Prochlorococcus marinus subsp. marinus str. CCMP1375: one gene and its partner. The protein of the gene in region 1 interacts with the protein of each later gene in a pairwise test. Links are inferred from orthologs where the notes say so. Each region holds a gene or a part of one and is shown in the gene's direction. Other genes may lie near its edges. The genes, in order: ruvC and ruvA.

Region 1 (7,420 bases):
CTCAAAAGATGGCAGTTCATGGCAAAAGGTTCCTTAAAAATGCCTGCATTTATTCAAATCTCTTAGATGCAGTAAATGACTGTGTTCGTGTTGTTGCTACATGTGGTCGAATAGATCATGGGGATATTCCTCTACACACCTCTAAAAATGCATTGCAATGGCTTTTAGAAACAAATCCCAAAGATCCTATTGCAATAATTTTTGGAAGAGAAGACAGAGGCCTTAGCAATTCAGAGCTTCAAATAGCACAAAAAATAATTACTCTTAAAACTTCTGAAAAATATCCTTCATTAAATCTCTCACATGCAGTTGCAATCGTTCTACATGAATTCAAATATTATAATGAGACTAGTAATCATAAAAAGAACTTTATAACTTATAAAACTGCTTCAGCGAAAGAATTAAATGACTGTCTTGATGATGTCAAAAAACTTTTACTGGAAATAGGTTTTTTATATGATCACACTGCAAACGCAAGAATGTCTAAAATTAAAGGATTGCTTCAAAGAGCAGAAGCTCGTTCAAAAGATGTATCTTTAATAAGAGGAATACTAAGACAAATAAGATGGTTTTCAAAGAAAAAATAATCATAATCAACATAAATGAATTGAATGATTAAAATGAGAACTAATCAAAAGCACAGAAAAGTTTACCGTTCTAATGACATAATTAGACAAATAATTAATCTTGCCCTAATTGGAATAGGTTTTGGTGTATTACTAGGATCATTATTGAAAATTATACCTAATAATAAAATTTCAACCAAAACGTTTGCTAAACAAAATAACGAGAAGGAGATAACATTAGATTCAGAATTTTCCCACGAGATTCATACAAGAATAAGTACTCTTGAAAGTAAATGGAAGGAGATAGATACAAAGAATAATGCGTTAAAAGCTAGTGGATATGTTCTTTTAGAAGATGGAAGGTACGCTGAGTTGAATTCGAATCAAATCGCTCCTGCTGCAAGCACAATTAAGATTCCTATTTTACTAATTTGCCTTAAAATGGTTGGGTCTGGTGAACTTAAGTGGAATGAAAAAGTGACTTTAACAAAAGATGATGTAGCAGAGGGTTCTGGATGGATAAGATATCAGCCATTGGGGAAAGAGTTCTTTATTCACGAGATAGCAACTGAAATGATAAGAGTTAGCGATAACACAGCAACTAATCTTTTAATACGAAAGATAGGGGGTATAAACACCATTAATCAAAGATTTAATATGATTGGTTTAAAAGCAACCAAAATAAACAGCTTATTACCAGATCTGCAAGGCACTAATACTACAACAACAAAAGAACTAGTAAAGATACTTGAATTAGCTCTTAAAAAGAATTTCTTAAGTATTGAAGCCAGAGATCTTTTTAGAGATGTTTTGAGCACCTCTGTTTCAAATAAATTAATACCAGATGGGGTCCTCGAAGGACTAGGCAAAGAGAACGGCAATAGTGATTACAAGCTTCTTATTGAAGGTCTACGAGTATTTAACAAAACAGGTGATATAGGCACTGCATATGGAGATGCAGCATTAATACAAATGCCTAACAATACAAATGTTTTTGCAAGTTTCATTGTCCAAGGTCCTTTTAATGATCAACGTTCTCCGGAACTCATAAGAAAATTAACTGCATCAATGATTAGGGTAATAAAAGATTGAACAGCTTTGAAACGCCTATTTCTCAACATTGCTATATCAACCTTTTTAATAAAAAAATAAGCTCTTGGTATCCCCCTTATGAAACAATCCACATAGAAGACAAGCAATTACAAAGTGAGTTCACCTAGGAAGCGCAGAGTATTCCCCTTTGCAGCAGTAATTGGTCAATCAGAGATGAAGCTTGCTCTTCTTCTCAATGTAATTGACCCTCGCATTGGAGGAGTAATGATTATGGGAGACAGAGGTACTGGCAAATCAACAACAATTAGAGCATTAGCAGACCTTCTCCCCGCAATCAAAGTTGTCGAAGGAGATCCTTATAACAGCTCACCAGATGACCCTGACCTTCAAAGCTCAGATGTTCGTGAACAAATAGATCAAGGTACCACTCCTAGTACAGAAAACAAGCAAGTACCCATGGTGGACCTCCCATTAGGAGCAACTGAAGATCGTTTATGTGGAACAATTGATATAGAGAAAGCATTAAGTGAAGGTGTCAGAGCTTTTGAACCAGGTCTTCTAGCTAAAGCAAACCGAGGTCTTCTTTATGTAGATGAAGTAAACCTCTTAGACGATCATCTTGTTGATGTTCTTCTAGACTCGGCTGCTTCTGGTTGGAATACTGTTGAAAGAGAGGGCATTTCAATAAGACACCCTGCAAGATTTGTTCTAATAGGTTCAGGTAATCCTGAAGAGGGTGAATTAAGACCTCAACTTCTTGATCGTTTTGGAATGAGTGTTGAAGTTCGTACCGTTCGCGAGCCAGAACTAAGAGTAAAAGTAGTTGATCAAAGAACTTCCTTTGATAATGATCCTGAGAATTTCGTTTCTTCAATACAGTCATCTCAAGATGAGCTTCAAGCAAAAGTTGTGGCAGCACAAGAACTACTGCAAAGCGTCAATATTGATGATGACCTACGCCTTAAAATCTCAGCAATTTGCGGCGAGCTTGACGTTGATGGCTTGAGAGGAGATATTGTCACAAACAGGTCGGCAAGGGCTTTAGCGGCTTTCGAGGCCCGCTCAGAGGTGACTGAGGAGGATATCGCAAGAGTAATATCATGTTCTCTAAGACATAGGCTGCGAAAAGATCCATTAGAACAAATTGATTCAGGTGATCGAGTAATAAAAGCGTTTTGCAAAATATTTGAAAGAAGTGATCAAGCTAATCTTGCAGACTTTGAATTAGCAGCCATTGAGTAACAATTTGGTAATTCTTGGCATTGATCCTGGCCTAGCAAGAGTTGGGTATGGCCTGATAGAAGTAAATAATCAACGCCAAGTAAAAATGCTTGATTGTGGAATCATAAAAACAAATAAAAATCAATATGAAGGAGAAAGAATGGTTGAAATAGCAAAAGATCTCCGAGTTTTAATCCGTAAATGGAAACCAGGTCTTGCTGCTGTAGAAAAATTTTTCTTTTACAAATCAAGTACTACCATTAGTGTTGTGCAAGCTAGAGGAGTGCTAATAATGACGCTTGCTCGCTTCAAAGTACCTATTGTTGAGTTTCCACCAATGCAAATAAAGTTAGCCGTAGCAGGTTCAGGTCATGCAAAAAAAGACGAGGTACTTGAAGCTGTAATGAGAGAATTACGACTCAAAGTTCCTCCTCGTCCAGACGATGCAGCAGATGCACTGGCAATAGCACTTACAGGATTATTTCAACAATAGGATCTGATTTTCCTAAAAACATTAAAGTAATTTATTAAATGGAAAAATCTAATGACAAAAATGCATTAAGAATAAAGTTTAAAAATATAAGGAAAGCAACCATTTACAAACAGCAAAAACTGATATTTGAGCAAGCAAAGAAATTAATTAAAAGCTTTACTGAAAATCAAGTTAAAGAATCTTTAATTGGCATTTACTGGCCATTAGAAGATGAAGTTGACCTTAGATCTTTAAGAAGATTAAAAGGAATATCAATAGCTTTACCTGCATGCATGAAAAAAGGCGAGATAACTTATCACCGATGGACAGAGAATCCTTTAAGTAAAGATGAATATGGTATCCCTGCTCCATTAAGCCAACCGCCTCTAAGCCCAAGCAAACTTAAACTGTTATTGGTTCCTGCATTAGCTGTAGATAATAATGGAATACGACTAGGATATGGTGAAGGCTGTTTTGATCGTCTTAGGCTCAAAGCTATTTGGCAGAAAATACCTGCCTTCGTTGTATTACCAAAAGCTTGTATAGCCCAATCTTTGTTACCAAAGGATGAATGGGATATTCCCTTTAATGGATGGATCAATGAGAAAGAATCTTTCCATATATAAATCTAGCAAAGCTGGATATTATGTTATTAAAAAATCCAGGTCCAGACTTTATGGGTGAACAAACTAATGAGCCTCAATGTAAAGACTTCGGTAGTCATGCGCTAAACGAAATTGTTGCGAAATTAAAATCAAGTTCTGAGCCTCGTAAACGTTATGAATACTTGCTTTTCTTAGCCAAAAAGCTACCTGTCTTATCAATAAATTCCCTTAACAATTCCATGCAAGTAAAAGGTTGTATTTCAAAGGTATATGTCATTGGTGAACTTAAGGGTGGGAAATTATTCTGGCAAGGGTATTCAGATGCATTAATAACAAAAGGTATGCTCTCACTTCTAATTAAAGGCCTTAACAATTTAACGCCTAAAGAAGTTCTGAAAATAGATCCATCTTTTATAACTGAAACAGGCCTAAGTAGCAGTCTTACCCCTTCTAGGGTTAATGGGTTTATGAACATATTTCTCAAAATGAAAGCTCAAGCTGGAACATTTTTATAGATAGCTTTCATTAACAAAACAAAATACATACAATAAATTCATGAATAATAAAATTGGAATAGGCCTACTTGGTCTTGGAACAGTAGGTACAGGAGTAGCAAACATTGTTAAATCTCCAGACGGAAGGCATCCTTTAGTTTCCAAAATTGAGCTAACTCGTATAGCTGTTAGAGACATTGAAAGGTCTAGAGATATCGAATTAGATCAATCAATACTTACAGATGACCCATTCGAAGTAGTAAAAGACCCAAATGTCCAGATTGTTGTTGAAGCCATAGGCGGTATTGAACCCGCTAAAAGTCTTATTCTTCTTGCTATATCATTAGGGAAATCAGTTGTTACAGCAAACAAAGCTGTTATTGCTAGACACGGAAAGGAAATTTCAGAGGCAGCAAATAATGCTGGTGTTTATGTACTTATAGAAGCAGCTGTAGGTGGAGGCATTCCCATAATTGAACCTTTAAAGCAATCTCTTGGAGGAAATCGCATTAGAAAAATAACTGGAATTATTAATGGAACAACTAACTATATTCTTAGTCAAATGGCTAAAGAAGATGCCAACTATCAAGATGTTTTAAAAGAAGCTCAAAATCTTGGATATGCTGAGGCCAACCCAACTGCCGATGTTGATGGTCATGATGCTGCAGATAAAATCTCAATCCTCAGTGGTCTTGCCTTTGGTGGATCTATCGATAGAGAAGGAATATCTACCAAAGGAATAAGCACTCTTGAAAGCATTGAAATAAACTATGCACGTCAACTTGGTTATGAAATTAAACTACTTGCAATAGCAGAAAATCTATCTATCAATGCTACTACAGCAATTAAATCTATCCCTTTAGGTCTGCGTGTTGAGCCTACTTTTGTTCCTAAAGAACATCCTCTATCGGTTGTAAATGGTGTAAACAATGCCATTCTCATAGAAGGAGATCCAATAGGAGAAGTAATGTTTTATGGGCCAGGAGCTGGGGCCGGAGCGACTGCATCAGCAGTAGTAGCTGACATACTGAACATAGGAGGAATAATGTTAATGCAAAAAGAAGATAAGACACTCGATCCTCTTTTATCTTCTAATAGCTGGCGAGATTGCTTTCTAGCTAATGCTCGCGAAATTGAACACAAAAATTATGTCCGATTAATTACAGTTGATACTCCAGGAGTTATAGGCAAAATTGGAAATGTTTTTGGAAAGAATAATGTTTCGATTCAATCAATAGTTCAATTTGATTCAAGCCATGCAGGAGCAGAAATTATTGTAATCACTCATAAAGTCAGTAAAGGACAAATAGAAGACTCCTTGTCCGAGATAGAACACTTAGAGGAGGTCATTCAAATAGCTGCTCATTTGAGTTGTCTTTGAACAAAGTTAAACATGGCAAAAAATCGAAAAAATTGTTAACTATATAAAAGTTGAGATTTTCTCAACCAATCACTCACTGGTCCACATTTGTTCGGACAAAATTAATCAAAGAACATAAGGATGCAGTCTTACAAAGCTGATTCAATGCCCACAGAAAACCTTAATCAAGGTGACTGCGTTCAGCTGTTAGACGAAGAAAACCTTTTTCAAATAATAGGTATTGATACTGAGCATGAGAAATGTTGGGTAAGACAGTGGCCATTATTACCTAAAGGTTCTCCTGTATTCGAAATATCAATCCAACAAATTGCATCCCCATGAAAGAAATTTAAGAATATTGTTAGTTAAAAGTGAAAGAGAATGATTTCATGAAATTTCTAAGCAAACCCAAATTTAAAAAAAATTTAACTCTAACAATTAATTTCGTAGCTATTTTATTAGTTGTCAGCCAAGTATCATGCAAATCGGATAGGAATTCTAAAAATATAGTTCTTGCTAGTAATGGGAAGATAGAGTCTCTAGATCCAGCACAGGCAAACAAACTAATTGCCATTCAATTAATAAGTAACTTAGGTGATACCCTCTACAGAATTAATTCTAAAGGGTCTCTAATACCTAGGCTGGCAATGGATATGCCTAGAGTTAGTAATGATGGGTTAACTATTTCTATACCTCTTAGAGAAGATGTTCTTTTTCATGATGGAACGATTTTTGATGCAAAGGCAATGGCTTTTAGTATTAGGCGTTTTATAAAAATAGGAACCCTTAATTATATAATAGATAATCGGATTAAGTCTATAGAGACACCTGAGAAATTTCTTCTTAAAATTAACCTTTCAAGACCTTCAAGTTCAATTAAAGGATTACTCACATCTATCAATCTTACACCAATATCTCCAAGCTCATACTCTCAACATCAGAACAAGTTTTTAAACAATAATTTCATAGGAACTGGTCCATACAAATTAAATAGCTATTCTCCCGAAAGGCTAAGTCTTGTTCCTTTTGAAGACTATTGGGGGGAACCCCCTAGTAATTCGGGCATAAGTTATATAAATTTCAATACCTCAACAGCTCTTTTTAGTTCCATAAAAACAGGTCAAGTCGATATACTTTTATCGCATTCATTAGAAGATGGTCATAGACTCGCACTACATAAATTATCCAAGAAAGGTTTGCTTCTTGAAGAAGAAGGGCCTCCGATGCAAATTGGTTATATTGTTTTTCGTTCAAACTCAAAACTTTTAGAAAGAAAAGAGATTAGACAAGCCCTTTTATATACGATTGATAGAAGTTTGATCTCTAGACAAGTAAGCTATGGGTTAAGAGAACCTTTGAAATCTTTAATTCCCCCTATATTAAATAAAGAAGGCAATTCTATATGGCCAAGTTATAATATTGGATTAGCATCAAAATTGTTTAGAAACTCTGGCTTATGTGATAACAATAAACTTGTTCTTCCACTAACTTTTAGATCTAATGTTCCTGCAGATAAACTCTTAGCGCTTACTTGGCAAGAACAAATCAAAAGAGATCTATCAAACTGCTTGGAATTATCATTAAATGGTGTTGAATCAACAACTGTATACAAACAACTAGCTGAAGCAGTTTTTGATGCTGTAATACTT
Region 2 (7,325 bases), 390 kb from region 1 along the record:
CAGGAAGAAAAATTATGCCGTTAATGTTTCATTCCCTGCATTGGATAATGCGCATCGTTGTTGATCTAAATAAAGAATATGCTTACGCTCTGCATAATATAACTCTTGGAAGTTTAGAGCTTCTATATTAAGCTGCTCAAACATTTTATCAATCCTAAGTTCCATATCATATTTCTCATTAGGGTGTTTCTGTTCTTGCTCAATAAGTGCAGAGATACAAGTTTCAAGGGTTTCTAATCTCTGTCCACTCCAAGCCTCAATTAGATGTCTACAACGCTTTAGAGCTTTCTGACGCTCTAAGACAGCAAGTGTTCCTCTTAATTCAAGAAGAGGTTCTTTAATCAAAGCCAACTGAAACTCATCAGGTTCCAAAAGCCGCGTAAGCGTAGAGCTAAGTGAATCATCATTGTCTGCAACCAATTTATCCAAAAGAATCTTAGAAAGTTCTATTTCTGACAACTGCTGAGAATTACTCTCGCCCCGGCTAATAGATTCCAAAAGTGTTGCGCCGATATGTTTCTCTTCTAATTCACTAATAGCAATCCAAAGCAATCGATGGTGATGCAACGCAAAATCTTCAAGCTCTCTCTGCCTCAATTCATTGCGAATACAGGCTCGGTGATTAGGAAAATGGAGGTAAAGACGAAGGATCTGAGCCTCAAGTCGTTCTCTTAAACTTGTCTCGCTAGGAAGTGCAAAGCGACTAGAGCGTCCATGCCATCGCTGTCCTTTAATCTGATTTCGAAGATCTTCTTCCAACTGCAATGCTAAGCGAGCCTGTCCTCCACTGAGCAACTCAGCTACTTTTTGAAGATAATGAGAGCGTAATGCCGACTGAGGCAGCTTTCCAAGCAATTGCACCAAGCCACTAACAGCACGTTGAAAATGATCAGCTTTGCTTAAATCACTATCCTTCAAAATCTGATCAATTTGCCAGTCAAGCCAAAGAGGGGAATTGTCTGCAAGAACTTTGTAATCTAAATCCGAATGATCTTGAAGATATTCATCTGGATCTTTACTGGAAGGCAGTTGTAAAATCCTTAGCTCCAATTGCCCCTGCATCGCTAGATGCTCTACCTCACCAATAGCCCTATTAGCAGCACGAATACCCGCACTATCCGTATCAAAATTAAGAATTATGCGTTTACTATCACTACATCTACATAGCTGTTTAATTTGTTGACTACTAAGAGCAGTTCCTAATGCTGCAACAGAATTATTTATACCAGCTGAATGAAGAGCTATTACATCAAAATACCCCTCAACAACTATAGCCTTGTCCGCCTTACGAATAGCATTAGCAGCTTTATCTAAACCAAAAAGATGTTTTCCTTTCTCAAAAAGTTCGGTTTCTGGTGAATTTAGATACTTTGGATCAGATCCATCAAGGCTTCGTCCCCCAAAACCTATTACACGGCCCTGACGGTCATTAATTGGAACAATTAAGCGGTTCCTAAATCGATCATAAAAACCATTCTCACTCTTACGTGGAACAACAAGACCAGCTTCCACTAACAACTCAGAAGAGATACTCTCTACATGATTCATATATGTAATAAGTCCATCCCAACTCTGAGGCGCATAACCAAGCTCAAAGGAATCAATAGTCCCCTTATTGAGTTGACGAGTCTTCATTAGATAATTCAACGCCTCAACTCCCACAGAACTTCTCAATTGATCTTGGAACCAGCTTTTCGCAAGAGATAAAACCCGAAGCAATCTATCTTTACGAGAAAGTTCTTGACGAAAACGTTCCTGCTGAGGTCCATCTAAAGTCTCAACAGGCAATTGGTACTTTCTTGCTAATTCAAGTACAACTTCACCAAAGCTTTGACGTTGAAGCTCCATAAGGAACTTGATTGAATTTCCTCCAGCCCCGCATGAAAAGCAAAAATAAAATTGCTTCGCAGGTGAAACTGTCATAGAAGGTCTGTTGTCATCATGAAAAGGACAAATTCCAACAAATTCCTTACCTTTTTTCTTTAAAACAACATGCTCTCCGACAACATCGACTATGTCCGCTTTTTCCTTAACGGCATCTAAAGTGCGTGGATGAAGCCTAGGATTAACCATTATTTAATTATGAAGGACATAAAGTGATTGGAATAGTTCTAGTTAGGAGTCTTAAGTTCTTAAGAAAATTCATGTATCAAATGAAACTAAAGGATTGCCTTACTAAGAACGAAATCATAAACATCCTATGAACTGGACGCTATGGAATAAACAGAAAAAATACACACACGGATTTATAACATTAGTTGGAAGCGCCTTGGCTTTCAGTCTTATGACGGTCTGTATCAAACATCTTAGGGGACGTATACCAGTTGCAGAGCTTGTTTTTTTTAGATCTGTATTCAGCTTATTGACAACAAGGTTAATGATGAGGAATGCAGGAGTATACCCTTGGGGTATTAACAAGAGATTACTTATAGCAAGAGGCTTAATTGGTACAAGCGCTTTATTTTGTGTTTTCAAAGCAATTGATTCTTTACCTTTAGGCGCCGCAACAATAATTCAATACACTTATCCTACTTTTATTGCTTTTTTAGCTTGGTTAATACTTAATGAAGAATTACGGAAGCGAATCTTTCTAGCAATAATTCTTGGATGGCTGGGGGTTCAAGCTGTAGTACATACGCTATGGGAAAACAGTTCACATCAACAACTAGCGTTCCCATCGGTAATAGTTGCTTTGAGTGGAGCTATGCTCACTGCTCTTGCTTACGTAATAGTTCGCAAGTTATCTAAACAAGAACATCAACTAGTTATTGTCTTTTATTTTCCATTAGTTTCCATTCCAATAACTTTGCCATTCTTAATTCATCAATCAGTTTTACCTATAGGAACAGAATGGGCATGGCTTATAGGAATAGGTATATTCACTCAATTAGGGCAGTTGCTAATTACTAATGGTCTTAGCCTCCTGCCTGCAGGATATGCAGGTTCAATAAGTTACACCCAAGTTATATTTGCAACTTTATGGGGATGGCTGATTTTTTCTGAACCATTAACGTTTTATATACTTGTAGGAGCAACATGCGTTTTACTCGCGACATTAATTTCTCTTAGCGATTTACCAAATTTCTAATAAAATTAGTAAAAAGATTGTCATCATGAAATTCTTGCTCACATTAATCTTTGCACTAAGCTTCTCTTCAACTGCAAATGCTGATGATTATCAAGCTGGATACTCAAGATCTAGAACATGCACAAAGACCGAATATAGAGAAGAATACTTTCCTGGCACACAAGAATCTCCAGGCTATGTAAATCACTGGACTGAAACAACAGAAGTACCTTGTAAGACAAAACGTTCAGCTAAGCGTACAGGATCAGTCCTTAAAGAAGAAGATACTAATGATTGCAAGGAAGGTTCACTTATTGGAGGATTGCTTGGTGCTGGTATAACAATGTCAGGGACAAGGGGTAAAGACAGATGGTGGGCCGTGCCTGCTGGTGGCGCAGCTGGAGCAATGATTGGTTGTTCAATCGATGGAGGTTAAGTAGATCTCTGCATAAAATACCCTCATGATTAGCTGGTTAAATGGTCTAAAAATAGAAATCTGGGAAAACGGAACTCGAAAAGGAGTATTAATTTCATGCTCTGGTGTTGGCTATGAAGTACAACTCTTGAGTAGAAGCCTTCAGCTATTAAATACGTCAAAAGAATTAATACTTTGGGTTCACGAAGTACATAGAGAAGATGGATCTCAATTAATAGGCTTTCTGAACAAATTAGAACGAGACTTATTTCGCAAATTAATAAGTGTTAGTGGCGTAGGTCCTCAACTTGCAATTTCACTACTTGAAAAGAATCCAGCAGAACAACTTATTTCTGCAATAACTAAAAAAAAGATTGCTCAACTAACTAGTTGTCCAGGCGTAGGGAAAAAGACTGCTGAAAGATTAGTAATCGAACTCCAAAACAAGCTTTCTGATTTAATTGGCTCAAGTCTAAAAAAAACCAACAATCACTTAGAACTAGAGTATGAAACGAACGTTGCAGATGAAGTGAGAAGCACTTTACTTAATCTTGACTACAAGAATTCTGAAATTGAAAAAGCTTTTCTAGAGTTTGAAACAAGTTCCAAATCAATTAGATCTAAAGCTCAAGAGAGTTTTGAAGTTAGCAAAGGTCTTGATTTTGAAACTCTCCTCAAAGAAACTCTCATTAGAATAAATACAGAAAGTGGTTAAGAAGCAACTCGACAAGTTAGATTAAGAAATCATCTAAGCTTTCTCCCCAGGCATTCCCCTTAACAAACATGACGCTAAATACTGAAGCAAAACAAAAAATCATCAACAAGCACCAAACACATGGAACCGACACAGGCTCGGTTGAAGTACAAGTAGCGATGTTAAGCGAAAGGATAAACCAACTAAGCAAACATCTTCAAAGTAATAATCATGATTTCTCTTCCAGACAAGGTCTTCTTAAAATGATTGGTCAAAGGAAGCGATTGCTTAATTACGTTAAAAAGCAAAGCGAAAGTAGATACAGTTCACTAGTTACTAAACTTGGCATTAGAGGCTAATAATCAAACTATTTGAAAATATAAACTTATTCATATGAAAGACTCCTCAAAAAAATATAAATTAAAAAATAGAAAGGATAAAAGAAAGAGAGAATCTTTTATACCAAAACCAGTAGCAAACCGCATGGCAAGAAGGATTGCTATTACTACTGGTATACCAACGCTATCAGGAATGGGTGTTTTTATAGTGAGTTATTTACTCATCATAAAAGGGATAACAGATGTTCCTCCTTCTATCACCCTATTAAGTTCTGCAATATGTTTTTTAATTGGTCTTTTAGGATTAAGTTACGGAATACTTTCAGCAAGCTGGGAAGACATACCAGGCAGTATTTTAGGGTTGGAAAATATAAGGCCTAATATAGAAAAAATGCGCAGTGCCTTCAGACCTATAACTTCGAAAGAAGAATAAGTTAATTACTTAACTAAACTTTTGCTGCAACTTGCATTGAACGAAATCTCCTTTAAAGATTCAACCAAAGCATTAGCATCTTTTACACAAAATTGATGTCCTAGGCGAACATATCTAATACTATTAATACCTTTGATAGAAGCAACAACAGGAACTTTGACTCCAAGTTCGTCTTTACCAGGTCTATGCTTGAAGAGACATTCTCTAAGGCGGTGTTGGTATTCAATCTTATTAATTTGCTCTGGCAATAGATCAATCAAGACAAATCTCATGTCATCAATTGAGCGGCAATCATCTACTATTAATTGAACTTTCTCATCTCTACGGTCAACAGAAGCCCAAAAAAGAAGGCGTGTTTCTGTTAGCAAATGATCAGACAACCTATAAAAACTTTTTGGGAAAACTACTGCCTCGCATGAACCAGTTAAATCCTCAATTTGTAAAATGGACATTTTATCTCCCTTGCGAGTATTAACAATACGCATCTCTTTTATCATCGCGATAACACTCACTTTAGATTTATCTCTTTGATCATCTAAATTTATTAAACTTATAGGAGCAATAAGCTTTGCCGGCTCTGAAAGCTGCTTTAAAGGATGGTCGGATAAATAAAATCCTAACAACTCTTTCTCTAGTTTAAGTTTTTCAGTGGGATGGTAATCTTTAACAATAGGGCCTTGAGGAGCTGATGAAATATCACTTTTTTCTTCTTTCTCAGAGGATAAGTCAAAAAGGTTTCCCTGACCGCTAGCTCGATCTCTGGCACGCGCACCAGCCCAATCAATAATCAAATCAAGGTCTTTTACCAATTGCGCACGATTAGACTCTGGATGAAAAGCATCAAGTGCTCCACAATGAATTAGCGATTCTAAACTTCTTCTATTTAAAATATTAGAAGGGATTCTGTCACAAAGATCTGCTAAAGATAAAAAGAGGCCATCATTAACTCGAGCTTTTATTAACTGCCTAATAACACCATCTCCAAGATTTCTTACTGCTGATAATCCAAAAAGAATTCTATTTTCAAGAGGAGTAAAATCAATTCCAGAGGAATTGATATCTGGAGGCATAACTTCAATACCCATGGAATTGCAATTAGAAATATATCGTTGAATCTTGTCAGTTGAACTGGAATTGACAGTTAACAATGCCGCCATATATGCAACAGGGTAATGAGCCTTTAAATATGCAGTTTGATAAGTGACAGCTCCATAAGCAGTTGAATGACTCTTGTTAAAGCAATACTCAGCAAAAAGAACCATTTGATCAAATAGTTCACTAGCGATCTTTGAATCTACGCCTTTCTTCTTCGCTCCATCAATAAAAAATCCTCTGTGCTTTTGCATCTCAGAAACCTTTTTTTTACCCATTGCACGTCTTAATAAATCTGCTTGTCCCAAGGAATATCCAGCAAGATCTTGAGCTATCTTCATAATTTGTTCTTGATAAATCATTATCCCGTATGTCTCACCAAGTATTGGAGCCAAAGAAGCATGAGGGAAATCAATTGCCTCGCGACCATGCTTCCTATTGATAAATTTTGGAATCAACCCTGCATCAAGTGGACCCGGTCTATATAAAGCTAATATTGATGAAATATCTTCTAATGATGAAGGCTGCAAATCTCTTACTATTTGTCTCATTCCACTAGATTCCAGTTGAAAAATGCCTTCTAAATCTCCTCTAGATAAAAGCTCATATGTTTTCTTATCCTCAAGACTTAATTCATCTAAATCAACTCGTTCACCTATAGATTTCTCGACAAGATTCACTGTACGTTCGAGCATTGTAAGATTCTTAAGTCCTAAGAAATCCATTTTCAATAAGCCCAAAGATTCAATATCCTCCATAAAATATTGAGTAATAACTTGGCCATCATTATTTTTCTGCAAAGGGACTAATTCATCCAATGGGTCTGATGCAATAACGACACCTGCCGCATGCACACCAAAAGTCTTATTAGTTCCTTCAATACGAATAGCCATATCTATCCATTTTTTAACTAAAGGATCTTTCTCATATTTATCTCTAAATTCACTACTTGGTGAGTTCTTAGAAATCATTGCATCTAATTTGGCCGGTTTTCCCCTGACTACTGGAATTAATTTTGCTAGTTGATCAGCCTCCCTATATGGAATGTCTAAAACTCTTGCAACATCTTTAAGAACAGCCTTTGAGGTCATCCTATTGAATGTAATTATTTGAGCAACTTTATCTTCTCCATACATTCTAGTAACATAATCAATAACTTCATTTCTGCGTTCAATGCAGAAATCGGTATCAATATCAGGCATAGACTTTCTCTCGGGGTTTAAAAATCTTTCAAACAAAAGTCCATTCTTTACTGGGTCAATATTTGTAATTCCTAATGAATAAGC

What was found.
Region 2: the proteins of ruvC (region 1) and ruvA interact in binary tests that used the Escherichia coli proteins (3 or more experiments, as listed by UniProt). The link is inferred for Prochlorococcus marinus subsp. marinus str. CCMP1375 from one-to-one orthologs.

The regions. Positions count from the first base shown.
Region 1 is NC_005042.1:1,074,170-1,081,589, forward strand. Bases 1,622-4,599 are described here. They hold ruvC (crossover junction endodeoxyribonuclease RuvC), read left to right. Parts: upstream 1,622-2,865; coding sequence 2,866-3,333; downstream 3,334-4,599. Other genes in these bases: PRO_RS05650 (serine hydrolase), read left to right, coding at 1,622-1,658; bchI (magnesium chelatase ATPase subunit I), read left to right, coding at 1,773-2,861; PRO_RS05665 (5-formyltetrahydrofolate cyclo-ligase), read left to right, coding at 3,372-3,938; PRO_RS05670 (SufE family protein), read left to right, coding at 3,989-4,432; PRO_RS05675 (homoserine dehydrogenase), read left to right, coding at 4,473-4,599. Outside these bases: PRO_RS05645 (RNA methyltransferase), read left to right, coding at 1-587; more of PRO_RS05650, read left to right, coding at 621-1,621; more of PRO_RS05675, read left to right, coding at 4,600-5,792; PRO_RS05680 (hypothetical protein), read left to right, coding at 5,937-6,113; PRO_RS05685 (ABC transporter substrate-binding protein), read left to right, coding at 6,161-7,420.
Region 2 is NC_005042.1:682,158-689,482, reverse strand. Bases 2,480-5,362 are described here. They hold ruvA (Holliday junction branch migration protein RuvA), read left to right. Parts: upstream 2,480-3,528; coding sequence 3,529-4,197; downstream 4,198-5,362. Other genes in these bases: PRO_RS03710 (DNA polymerase III subunit alpha), read right to left, coding at 4,953-5,362; PRO_RS03715 (PAM68 family protein), read left to right, coding at 4,570-4,947; rpsO (30S ribosomal protein S15), read left to right, coding at 4,266-4,535; PRO_RS03730 (hypothetical protein), read left to right, coding at 3,114-3,503; PRO_RS03735 (DMT family transporter), read left to right, coding at 2,480-3,088. Outside these bases: dnaG (DNA primase), read right to left, coding at 13-2,073; more of PRO_RS03735, read left to right, coding at 2,201-2,479; more of PRO_RS03710, read right to left, coding at 5,363-7,325. UniProt on the Escherichia coli protein: The RuvA-RuvB-RuvC complex processes Holliday junction (HJ) DNA during genetic recombination and DNA repair.